4 regions of the Neobacillus sp. B4I6 genome follow, and region 3 is predicted to be linked to each of the others. Evidence: predicted binding sites of a transcription regulator. Region 3 holds the regulator's gene; each other region holds the start of a gene.
What was found. The regulator LexA, encoded in region 3, represses DNA repair genes until DNA is damaged. The targets are predictions, from matches to a motif close to CGAACATATGTTCG.

Region 1: QF028_RS05195 (DNA polymerase thumb domain-containing protein) is a predicted target of LexA. The motif match lies at 1,370-1,383, and genes of this name have one in related genera.
Region 2: QF028_RS01845 (YolD-like family protein) is a predicted target of LexA. The motif match lies at 1,613-1,626, and genes of this name have one in related genera.
Region 4: QF028_RS16475 (YolD-like family protein) is a predicted target of LexA. The motif match lies at 1,762-1,775, and genes of this name have one in related genera.

The regions. Positions count from the first base shown of each region.
Region 1 covers NZ_JBNPWB010000002.1:672,752-675,962, reverse strand. Annotated here, with positions in the region: gene QF028_RS05195 (DNA polymerase thumb domain-containing protein) at 47-1,306, opposite strand; gene QF028_RS05190 (YqzH family protein) at 1,465-1,656, shown strand; gene QF028_RS05185 (SDR family NAD(P)-dependent oxidoreductase) at 1,882-2,679, opposite strand; gene QF028_RS05180 (MBL fold metallo-hydrolase) at 2,713-3,211, opposite strand, start outside.
Region 2 covers NZ_JBNPWB010000001.1:359,164-362,374, reverse strand. Annotated here, with positions in the region: gene QF028_RS01850 (HNH endonuclease domain-containing protein) at 1-626, opposite strand, end outside; gene QF028_RS01845 (YolD-like family protein) at 1,242-1,580, opposite strand; gene QF028_RS01840 (HNH endonuclease) at 1,713-2,639, opposite strand; gene QF028_RS01835 (hypothetical protein) at 2,823-3,119, shown strand.
Region 3 covers NZ_JBNPWB010000002.1:3,065,054-3,068,264, reverse strand. Annotated here, with positions in the region: gene glnA (type I glutamate--ammonia ligase) at 1-372, shown strand, start outside; gene QF028_RS17235 (hypothetical protein) at 430-576, opposite strand; gene QF028_RS17230 (hypothetical protein) at 727-981, shown strand; gene lexA (transcriptional repressor LexA) at 1,532-2,155, opposite strand; gene yneA (cell division suppressor protein YneA) at 2,313-2,636, shown strand; gene QF028_RS17215 (YneB family resolvase-like protein) at 2,649-3,211, shown strand, end outside.
Region 4 covers NZ_JBNPWB010000002.1:2,919,237-2,922,447, forward strand. Annotated here, with positions in the region: gene QF028_RS16470 (hypothetical protein) at 66-911, opposite strand; gene QF028_RS16475 (YolD-like family protein) at 1,392-1,730, opposite strand; gene menB (1,4-dihydroxy-2-naphthoyl-CoA synthase) at 1,995-2,813, opposite strand; gene QF028_RS16485 (DUF2798 domain-containing protein) at 3,003-3,211, opposite strand, start outside.

The DNA of each region.
Region 1 (3,211 bases), 2.4 Mb from region 3:
TTGACTACTGTCTAGCTTTAACGCCGCTAAACGGGCGCTTCTACATTTATCTTTTATGTCCACCAACAAGTGTAGCCCGATGCTTAGCCGTTCCAGCAGCTGTATAGGAAACCGCACGCAACAAGGAACCTGAACCAAAGCGTCTGCGAACCGTATCCACCACATAGCCGAGCTCTCGCCTCTTATAGGCACCCATGTCGAACAGATCAAGCTGCAGCTCACGGTCATCAACAATATTGCTGATGGCAATCGAGATCTGCCGTACCGTCTTTCCAGTGTAATGCTCATGAAATAATTCCAGACACACACGGTACAGTTCCATCGTCACATTCGTTGGCTGGCCGATGCTTCTAGAGCGATGAAAACCGCCGCCAAATTCATCCTGGCTGTAGCCGACTCCGAGACTTATCGTTCTCCCTGCTTTTCGATGCGTCCTTGCCCGCCTTGCTACTTCCTCACACATTTCTAAAATGACCGTCTTAATTTCCGCTTCCTCTTTATAGTCCCTTAACAGAATTTGACTTTTTCCAAAGCTGATTTGTCCTTGGATAAGCGGTGCACCCAAATCAGAAAGGTCAACTCCCCAGGCATGATGATAAAGCTGGTTTCCCATGATACCAAATTTCTTTTCTAGCTTTTCTAAATCATAACGGGCTAGCTGACCGACAGTGAAAATCCCCATCCCATTTAATGTTTTTTCGACACGTCTGCCGATCCCCCACATTTCCCTGAGCGGTGACACATTCCAAAGCTTTGTCTGAACATCTTCATATGTCCACTCGGCCACTCCGCTTTTCTTGGCATCAAGATCAAGACATAGCTTTGCCAGTAACATGTTAGGGCCAATTCCAACGGCACACGGCAATTGAAACTCCCGCTCAATATCATCCTTTATTTTTTTGGCAATCGTGTGGGCATCCCCCCACAAATGAATGGCACCATCCACTTTAATAAAACTTTCATCGACGCTATAGACATGAATCGCTTCTTTTGGAACATAGCGGTTAAAGACACGAGAAATTTCGGTAGCAATCCGCAAATACGTTGCCATTTTTGGCTCAACAATTTGAATCCTGGGGTCTTGTGGAATCTCAAACATCCGGGAACCCGTTTTGATGCCAAATTCTTTTTTCATACGCGGCGAAGCAGCAAGGACAATACTTCCCTGCCGCTCTTTTTGACCAACCACCGCTAAATAACACTCCATAGGGTCAAGGCCCCACATAACAGCTGAACAGCTGGCATAAAAGCTCTTCATGTCCACACATAAAATTTTATTTTGCGGCAGTGCGCTGTAGTCCACCATGGCATTCCCTCACAATCAGAATATCGAACATTCGTTCCTTTTTATTATATTCATTATCATAAGCGAATATGCGTTCGTATTCAATGGAAATTTTTGAACACCGTTCTTTTATGGAAGTCGAGGAAAACATAGTATAATGGATAGTGAGGTGCATGTTTATGGATAAAAAATTGGTGGCAAAGATGATCAAAAATTGTTTTAAACAGTATTATGAAACGGGGACAATGCCTATTGGAGACAACGATTTGGAGAAGCTAAGCAAACAGATCCTTCAAACGAAAGCAGAGGAACCAACTGCAGATTTATACGAGATTGTGAATGATACGGTATATGAGTATTTAGCAGAGTGAAAAGAAAAGCGTAAGCGCCCTGTTCAGAGGCGTATGGCCTGGAGCGCTCCAACTGAGATAAAGGAAACACGAAGAGCCGAAGGCGCATTCGTGCTTGACTTATCGTAGGGCGGAGAGCGAAGGACACTAGCCGCTAGGGTGCTGGAGCTGGACAATTTTCAAAGTCGAAACAGGATGACAGCAAAACAAAAAGCCTCTAAAAATGAGGCCTAATTTACTTATAAACTATTTCCGATTAAAAGCACGTCTGCCAATCCGCTCAAACAGCCGTGGGAAGAGCACGTACACAACGCTCCCCATGTTCATCCAGCGCGGTAAATTAATCTCCCTTGTTTTCGACAGCATGCTGTCAACGACCTTCTGAGCGACGTACTCGGGCTTGAGCATAAATCTCTGCACATTTTTAACATACGTGCCTTTTTCATCGGCTATATTAAAAAAATTAGTGGCAATTGGCCCAGGGTTCACTGAAGTCACTTGTACATTATAATCGGAAAGCTCCATCCGCAGTGAGTTTGTGTATCCAAGTACGGCATGCTTTGAAGCAGAATAGACACTTGATTTGGGCGTGGCAATCTTACCAGCCTGCGAAGCAATATTGATAATATGACCAAAACGCCGTTCCCGCATTTTCGGCAGCACCATGCTTGTGCAGGCCATAAGCCCGACGACATTGACATCAAACATTCCCTTGATTTCGTCCAATGTCGCCAAATGAGCTTCACGGAAAATTCCAAAGCCGGCATTATTGACAAGGATATCAATCTCTCCGATTTTATCGAAAATCCGTTGAAAAACCTCCTGCACCTGAGCTGTATCCGAGACATCCAGCTTGAAAACATCCACTTTTACTTGATACTTTTGCTGTAGTTCCGTTTGCAGCTGCTCGAGTTTACCAATGCTTCTTGCAAGCAGAACAAGATTGGCACCGCTTGCCGCACATAGCTTGGCGATTTCCGCTCCGATTCCTCCGGAGGCACCCGTAATCACGATATTTTTACCTTTTAAATGTTCCCTAACCATTTCTACACCTCATCTGAGTTGACCCAATGCATATTACTTAGCTTGATAAAGCACGGGCTTAGTATTCTTACTAATAATCTCCCCGATAGATGATAAATAGTCAAGTTGTGCGACGGTTTCCGAAAGGGTCAGCATCAGTTCGCGCTGATAAACAGATGGAAACAGGCGTTTACAGATTTCAAAAACGGTGAGCTGTTCTTCTTTTAACCAGCTATGAACCGTCATTGCCCGCTCGTGTTGGCGTATCAATCGTTTTTCAATCAACTCTGCTAACTGGTAGACTTCCTCGCCGTGACCAGTGTAGACACATTGAACCGGATACAATAGCAGCTTCTTCATGGAGTCATTATGTTGCAGCAGTGGCTTCGCTCTTTTTGTTTCACCTGGGGCAGGCGGCTCGAGCAATGGATTTGGCGAAATGTGCGCTAAGATTAAATCTCCACCAATCAAAATTCCATCCTTTTCCCGGAAAAGCGCAATTTGACTTTGGGCATGACCCGGTGTTTCAATGACCTGCCACTCACTTAGCCCA
Region 2 (3,211 bases), on a different contig from region 3:
GTCCGTTTAATGTTATTTTCGTCTATTGCCCTTACCTTTCTTGAAATCCGTGGACTATAATTAAAGCCCTCTAACATTTGTGTCCAACGGTAATTTATTACGGTGAATAAAAAATCACTGTACTCTTTAAGAGTTAATACATAGTTTTTATTAAAAAATACCTTACCCTCATTACGAAACAATTCATATATTTCGTATGTTTCACTGTTAAGGTTTTTAAAACGCCAACAGACATCTTGCTTTAGTGTTCTAACAATGTTTTTTAGCGCTAATTCATATTCACGTGCTAATCCACTCGTGGTAAAGTCTATCTTTTCAAATCTTATTGGTTGAACAGATTGCTTTTTATTAAAAAATAACGTTATTAAATCCTTAGTAGAAGAAATGATTTCAGGAGGTTTCTTTATGTTCGGACTTTGTATTAAATCAAAGTAAATTGTTTGATTCCAATAATACTTTAAACAAAGCTTTGCAATATCGTTAAAATCAAATATAACAATATCTTCTATAGGTTCGTTAGTATTAACGGTTAATTCAACTAATGCCTTGGACCATGCCATTTTATATGTATTATCAAAGCTACAATTCAATATAAGGTCGTTCCACTGTTTAATGTAAATGTCCATTGTTAAACCATTCCCCGTTATTCTAGTTAAATTTATTATATCAATTTCACATGGCACTTAATTGGATCAATAAAAATAAATTTAACAGCCTCTGATATGCTACTTACAGTGTAGCTCTTTAGTTCAGCCATTGTCATAAACTCCATAATTCCAGCAAAGACCTTGCGGATCGGTTGTCATCGAATGAAGCGGTGGTGCGATCAATTGGATTCAGAACTTCCATGGTACCCCGGAGGAAGTCATCCAACTCCTTCCCAAAGGCTATGTCGGCCATTTTCCAGGGTACATGGATTTCTTCCTTACACACGACGAATTAAGGAAAATGGTTACCCACAGGGATGCCCACAGTTATTGGCATAAGATGCTTTCAGCTTACCTCCTCCATCACTCAGAAGGTGGCCATTGCTCGCGAGACGCTTTACAAGCAAAAACTTGGAACACGTGCCCATGGTCTTAATTCGAATTAAGACGCAAAAAAAAATGAAAGCGGCAAAGGACTTTATCCGTCCTGCCGCTTTTCTTTAATAAGGCGGAAATTAGAACGGGAATACGCCGACTTGCCCTTAATAAAAAAATGCCAACCCATATTAGGTTGACTTAATGTATGGTGTCTGCTTAATTCAAAACCTTGACTGCGACAACACTATCGAATGCCACCCGTTTAAATTCGCCAGGCTTCACCTCAATCCGCAGCTCATGAGTAATCGGATCGACGTAATGAACACGACCAGTAATGTCGTGAGTAAATCCGTCATCCCATACGGTTAGCTTTACCTCATGATTGTATTCTGTTGAGTATGCAATACGCAGGTCGAACTCTTCCGTTTGATTTTCGTCTAATATTGGCTTAGCCGTCCGAGATTGATCCTTGAACATTTCGCTGGTCATTTCGAATGCTAGCGGTATGAAAGAAGCCGACTGCCATTTCATTTTACCACGGTCTCGTATTGTCATTAATGAATCATCTCCTTTGATTCTATTATAAACGAACAAACGTTCCGCATGTAAATAAAATATTTGACGACTTTTTCTACGGTCTTAACTATTGTATAGCCGCCCGTAAAAATGTGGGTTCCGCAAATCACACTAATTTTTCAAACATCGCTCTCTATGCCACTTCATATAATTTCGCTGCCGCTCAGTCATTTTAATTCGCATTGTTTCATTTATATTAAGAAGAATTTTCGTTGTCTCATCTAAACTGTCCTTAATCATAACATTTCCTGTTTCATCAAAACTAATATATCCCTTGTCAAATAACGCATCATGGTTTGGACATAATAACAATCCATTATTGACGTCCAGCCTCTCTTGATTATTTGATTCACTCCACGGCTTGATATGACTTGCAACTAGGAACCTCTCATCCGTTACACCGCAGATTCTACATTTCTTTTCAATTGCTAAAAGAGCCTTTTTAAAAGCAGATTGGCCAATTCTGGACTTAATAATCGTTTCTCTTTCTGTTTTATCTAGAGTAGTAACCGAATCTAAATCATTTTCGATTTGGTTTATGATTTCTTCTGGAATATTGTTTTCAATTCGGAACCTCTCCCTTGAAATGCCATTTGTTCTTTCAATTATTTCAAACAAAAAGTTTGCCAGTTCTGTAGACACTCGAAAAAGATAACCTGTATTCCCCCGTCCCGATTTATTAAACGGTGCATATTTTTTATCTTGGAGCCTTAAAATATCCTCCATGTAATCCTTATAAGTAATAGGTTCCTCTAAATCAATGTATTCGGCATTTACTATCCAACCATCTTTTTCCCAAAGATCTAATTGGTTTAATCCAGTCGGCCTTTCATGCTCTTTACAATTCTCTTTTGCAATTAAAACAGAAACTAATTTCCCATTGTAACTATTAAAAATAATATTGGTTTTTTGAATGATTTTCATATCAGTCCAATGATGAAAAGTTTGACCGTTCTCATTTTTTTGAGGTGCCCATAAATACCCACCTGTTCGTTCTTCTTTATAACTTTTATTTTGGAAAACAAGAAAATAGTTCATTTGAATTAACTCCAGTCCCTATTGATTCAAACTTAGCACAATAATCATGAAAAGATTTACTTCATTATTATACATGATGGAAATTTTCGAGAAAATTAATTAGAAGCTGATATTTGTTCATAAATTTGTCGAAAGGAATAATTAGAAACTAGTCGAAAATTCACTAATAAGGTAGGTGAATTTATGGCTACAAAACTAATTACTGTTCCAAGAGCGGAAGCAGAAATAAGAAGGCTGCAACAGTACATAACTTTGGTGGAGGAATATCAATCAGATACCTTGGAAAAATGGATTATCAAGGAGTATGCTTACACGAACAGCATTACAGAAGTTGTTAAGAGGGCAAATGCAAAAGGAATGAATCTTGACCTAGCTTATGCAAAATCAGTATTAAAAGGGAAAGCATGTGACGAACTCCATAAAATGTTGAAGTCTGGCTATTTCGCAAGAATGAAGCCTAAAAAAGAGAGACTATACTGACTTAATAATTTAATTCCTTTCTAGGCAAAGAGGTTACTCTTTGCTTTTTCTATGTTCTAAAAACACCACTTCATGTGGTCTGAAATTTGTTC
Region 3 (3,211 bases):
ATTCCTGCTTCTCGTGGATTAAGTACACGTGTTGAAGTAAGAAGTGTAGACCCATCTGCTAATCCATACCTTGCAATGGCTGTACTTCTTAAAGCTGGCTTAGACGGAATTAAAAATAAATTAACTCCGCCGGCACCAGTTGACAGAAACATCTATGTAATGAGCAAAGAAGAAAGAATCGAAGAAGGAATCATCGATCTTCCAGCAACATTAGCTCAAGCATTAGATCAACTGAAAGCTGATGAAGTGATTGTGTCTGGTCTTGGCGAGCACATTATGGAACACTTCCTTGAAGCTAAAGAAATCGAATGGGATATGTTCCGCACAGTCGTTCACCAATGGGAACGCGATCAATATATGAGCATGTATTAATATTATCTAAAGCCCTGGCGCCTGGCGTCAGGGTTTTTCTATGTCGCGCTTCTTTTCTTAGATTCTCTCAGTGAAAAATGCCATCCATTGGCTACCCGGTTTTTCCATTAAACAATTACGGTAGCCAATAAGCCTGATTGTCGACCCAAATTGCTCCTTCTCAACGACTTCGAACGTCAATAACTTCAATGGCTCTTTTTCCAATTAGGCATCCTAGATCATTCTAAATAAAATTAATAGGAATAGAATAGAAAAAGAGGTGCTTGATGTTCTTTAAAAATTCACAATTTTTACGGTTTACTTAATCCTAAATAATATATGCTTAAGTTGTAAACATTTGGGAGGTGCTCTAAATTGTATAAACTGCAAATTTGTAATGCTCTAACCCAAGAAATACTACGAGAAAAGACGTATAAGAAGCCTGATCTTATTTTAAGTTTGATAGAATCAGGAACAAAAGGTCAGGAATGTTTCCTATTTGATGAACAGCGCAAGACCTTGAAAGGAACGTATGTTACACATTCCAGTTTTAATGAAGGGGACACGAAAGTATATAAAGTGCTTTTTAAGGTAAAACTATCTGAAATACAAGCAAGAATAGCGAAATAGGCATTAAAGGAGTGGCTTATGGCTGCTCCTTTTTATTTTGAGTATTAATGCAGCTCTTCTGGCATAGAGACAACAGTACGAGACAGACCTCACTATTATTCTTCTGGAACGTCACGTAGGAATTCTTCTGGAAAGGTCACGTAGTTCGCCTCTAGGTGCCCCACCTCGTAGGAATTCTTCCGGAAAGGTCACGTAGTCCGCCTCTACGTGCCCACCTCGTAGGAATTCTTCCGGAAAGGTCACGTAGGCTGTCTCTACGTGCCCCACCTCGTAGGAATTCTTGCGGAAAGGTCACGTAGTTCGGCTCTACGTGCTCCAACTCGTAGAAGTTCTTCCGAAAAGGTCACGTAGTCCGCCTCTACGTGCCCCACCTCGTAGGAATTCTTGCGGAAAGGTCACGTAGTTCGCCTCTACGTGCCCCACCTCGTAGGAATTCTTCTACAACGGTCACGTAGCCCCACTCTATCCCGGATTCTGTAATTGCTTCAGCTTGAGGTTGATTAGCCACAACAAAAAAAGAGCCGGCACGTGTATGCCAACTCTCTTAAACTTAATGAATATGTCGGTAAACCCCAATGACTTTACCTAAAATCGAAACATTCCTTAAGATAATAGGGTCCATTGTAGAATTTTCCGGCTGCAGGCGTATGTAATCTTTTTCCTTGAAAAATCTTTTACAGGTGGCTTCATCTTCCTCGGTCATTGCTACAACAATATCCCCGTTATTAGCAGTTGGCTGCTGTTTCACAATTACATAATCCCCGTCTAGGATCCCAGCTTCTATCATACTCTCACCCATGATTTCTAACATGAAAACTTGTTCATCTGCAGGTGCAAGACTTTCTGGAAGCGGAAAATACTCTTCCACATTTTCAATCGCTGTAATCGGGAGTCCTGCCGTTACTTTCCCAACCACTGGAACATTGACAACTGTATTTCTTGGTATATGTGCAGCAACATCTGCTTCTAATATTTCAATTGCTCTTGGTTTTGTGGGATCCCGTCTAATAAGTCCTTTGCTTTCCAATCTTGCTAGATGTCCGTGAACAGTAGAACTGGATGCGAGTCCAACCGCTTCTCCAATTTCCCTTACTGAAGGGGGATATCCTTTACTCTTAACCTCACTTTTAATGAAGTCTAAGATATCTTGCTGCCTCTTTGATATTTTAGCCATGATAAAATCCACCTCGCCTGGTTAATGTTGTCTTTATTATAACATGTTCGTATTTTTTATACAAACATAAGTTCGAAAATACAGTTGACAACAAACAAACGTTCGATTTATAATAAAAATAATAAAACGAACATACATTCTTAAAGAGGTGTTATTTATGAAAAAATTATGGAACAAATACTCCTATGCTATTACTCTTATTATTTTAAGTTGTTCACTTTCAATCATATTATCATTCCAACATCATTCGAACGCGCAAGATGATTATTTAAAGGTTACAATCACTGAAGGAGATTCACTATGGGAAATCTCTGATCAATTTTCGGGTCAACATTCATTATCAAACAAGGAATTTGTTGCTTGGATAAAAAAGCATAATGAATTAGATGATGATCAAATTTTTCCAGGTGAAGAAATTATCATTCCGGTGAGTAAAGAAGTCTCATCTACAAATGAATTTGCTAGCGCCGTTGGTGAATAGAAAGGAACTTTTATGAAAGCAATTATATACTGCCGTGTCAGCACAAATAAGGAAACACAAGAATCTTCGTTAAAGCGCCAGGAAGAGGAATTAACGCAACTAGCTAACACCTATCACTTTGAGATTGATAGGGTAATTAAAGAAAAGGCTAGTGGTTATGATTTCAATCGTGAGGGGATATTTCAATTATTAGAACTAATTAGAGATAAGCAGGTACAAGCCCTCTTAATTCAGGATGAAACACGACTCGGTAGGGGGAATGCCAAAATTGCACTCTTGCATTGCATTTTAAAAGAAAATATTAAACTTTATAGTATCTCCCATAGTGGAGAATTACAGCTTTCAGAATCGGATTCCATGGTTTTGAACATCGTAAGTATGGTTGAAGAGTACCAACGTAAACTACATAATGCAAAAATCAAACGTGGAATGAAGCGAGCAGTTCAGAATGGTTATAAACCTGAAAAAAACTTAAAAAATCTTGGAGAAGCCTCCGGTCGTGAGAAAATTGAAGTTCCGATTGAAGAAATTGTCCGGTTAAGAAAAAATGGATTAATTTTTTCAGAAATAGCTGC
Region 4 (3,211 bases), 150 kb from region 3:
GTAAATATAAAAAAGCCCATCTGATTCAAGAGGGGCTTTCGTAATTAATCATTGGCAATTGGCAATTATCTTTTTACTTTTAAACCATCTTTAAAATACATTGATTTGAAAATAATAGGTTTGGTAAAATTTGATTTCCCTTCTATAATCAAAAAATTGGGCTTTATTATCGCTTTTTTAATATTTAGTGGAGCGAGAATATAATTCCCATCATTATTATCAAGTACAGCGTAATCATGATTATGCTGATGTATAACCAAGTAATTTTCTTCGTTACTTGCTTGGCGAACCCCATATAAACTTGCAATATTTGATGATAAAAAAACAAGTAGAATTATTAACAAAATAAAGGCAGGTTTGTTCATATTATAAATATTTTTTGTCCTCTCAATTAAGGGAGTAGTATCTATTTTAGAAACTGAGAGTGCCATCTTATTTTTATAGCCTTTTACTTTCCAATGGTAAACATAAGGGATAAATAAAAAAAGCCAAATTGCAATGAGAATCCATGCAATAACTAAGTAAATTAAATTATGTACACTGCCTGGAATAATAAGAGCTGCAATAAAAAGCAGGAATGCAATTGGTACAAATTTATATCTAAAAGCGGAAACGATGGGATTTACGCTTTTATTGGGTGTTAATTGCTTATAAATATAAGTAGCCTGTTGGATAACTAGAAGTAATGTGGAAATAGCAGTTATAGAAATTAATATTTCCTTAATACCAATGTCAGTAATAAATATCTCATTTAGTTCGTAATATGATTTATACCCCTTTTCATAAGAGAAGGCGACCCAATAACCGAATCCTGTAATACATGCTAAGACGAGTGTTGCATCTGATATAATGGATTTTGGTGCATCTTCTTTTTTTGAATTAGCAGAACCCCTTAAATACCTTCTTCTCATAAAATACCTCCAGAAATAATAAACAACAATTGAGAGTAAAGACGGGCTACGGGAAACGGGGTATCTCGGGCGGTTTGAAAGCAACACAAAATCGCCTGACGGTGGGAATGTGAAGCTTCTAGCACATATCCAGAACGATCAGAGCTCCGTCAGCCGTTTCCAGTATTCGCTCCTTGAGACTCTTCCCTCTTCCATCACTCAGAAGGAAGAAATTACCTAATTAAGACTAACACGTAAATATAAATCTGTACATACCTGTAACAACGGTTGCACGCGAGACGCTTTACAAGCGAAAACCTGGAACAGTGCCCATATGGTCATAATTCGAATTAAGATGTAAGCAAATAAAGCGGCATAGGAATTAAACCCTCCTGCCGCTTTTCTTTAATAAGGCGAGAATTAGAACGTGAATACACCGACCTGTCCTTAATAAAAAAAATTGCCAACCCATATAAGGCTGACTCAATGTTTGATGTTCGTTTAATTCAAAACCTTGACTCCGACAACAATATCGTATGTCACCCGCTCAAATTGTTCAGGCTTCACCTCAATCCGCAGCTCATGTGTAATAGGATCGAAGTAATGAACACGGCCTGTAATGTCGTGAGTAAACCCCTCATCCCATACGGTAAGCTTTACCGCATGGTTGTATTCTGTGGCATATGCTATACGCAGGTCAAATTCTTCCGTCTGATGTTCGTCTAATATTGGCTTAGCAGTCCGAGCTTGATCCTTAAACATTTCGCTGGTCATTTCGAATGCTAGCGGTATGAAAGAAGCCGACTGCCATTTCATTTTACCACGGTCACGTATTGTCATTATGAATCATCTCCTTTGATACCATTATATACGAACTAATGTTCTATATGTAAATAAATTTAAAGACCACCTTTACAGCGGTCTTTAGATTCCATCTTCAATTAAAGCACCCTATAGTTTAAGTAGAATCTTTCACAAACTAAAACACTATTCGATGTTAGGGCATCTGAAAATAATTATATGATTATCCATCACGATATAATGTACTTTTCAAAGTAAAACAATAAACACCCAATGATTTTACATTAAGTATTTTTTGAAACCTTAAGGGAAACGTGGAAACTGCTTAAAGTCTGGGTTACGTTTTTCTTTGAATGCATCCCGTCCCTCTTTTGCTTCATCCGTTGTGTAGAAGAGAAGTGTAGCGTCACCAGCAAGTTGTTGTATACCTGCTAGTCCGTCTGTATCAGCATTAAAAGCTGCTTTTAAGAAGCGAAGAGCTGTCGGGCTTTTTTCTAACAGTTCCTCACACCATTTAATCGTTTCTTCTTCTAATTGTTCTAACGGTACTACTGTATTGACAAGTCCCATTTCAAGAGCTTCTTGTGCATTATATTGACGGCATAAGTACCAGATTTCACGTGCTTTTTTATGTCCAACGATCCGTGCTAAATAGTTTGCACCATACCCTCCATCAAAACTACCTACTTTCGGTCCTGTTTGACCGAAAATGGCATTATCAGCAGCAATTGTTAAGTCACATATAACTTGAAGTACGTGACCGCCGCCAATTGCATAACCAGCAACCATTGCAATAACCGGTTTTGGTATAAAGCGAATTAAACGCTGTAAATCTAATACATTTAAGCGAGGAATTTTATCCTCCCCTACATATCCTCCGTGTCCACGGACTTTTTGGTCACCGCCTGAACAAAATGCTTTTTCTCCCTCTCCTGTTAAAATGATAACACCAATATTTGCATCATCACGTGCATAGGAAAATGCATCAATTAATTCCATTACAGTTTTTGGTGTAAATGCATTATGTACCTGTGGACGATTAATTGAAATTTTTGCTATACCCTTATATGTCTGATAAATAATATCTTGGTATTGTCTTTCAGATACCCAATTCACTGACATAAGAAATCCCTCCCAGTAATTATGTAAATAATTTCACATATAAATCGCACTAAAAATTTCACATTATTTCAAATGAAAGTGCGAATCCTACAATATTTCTAATCTTAAAAGTAACTGCTAATAAGAAAACTGCAAACTTAAAGGAATGCCCCCTTTACCTTTATTTACTATATAAATTTTATAATCAAGTTAAAGCAACGGTTTTGTACTTTTTGGAGGTTTTTCTATAAAAACAATTTTCACCATAATTTTTTGTATTACTCTTGGGAAAAAGTAAGCTCCAAAGAAAGCACAAATAAATGCTTGCCCCCATATTTTTAGCCATAAAGGTAAAAAAAGACTACTATATCCAAAGTTTATAGATACCAAAATAAATGAAATACATAAACTTATACTAA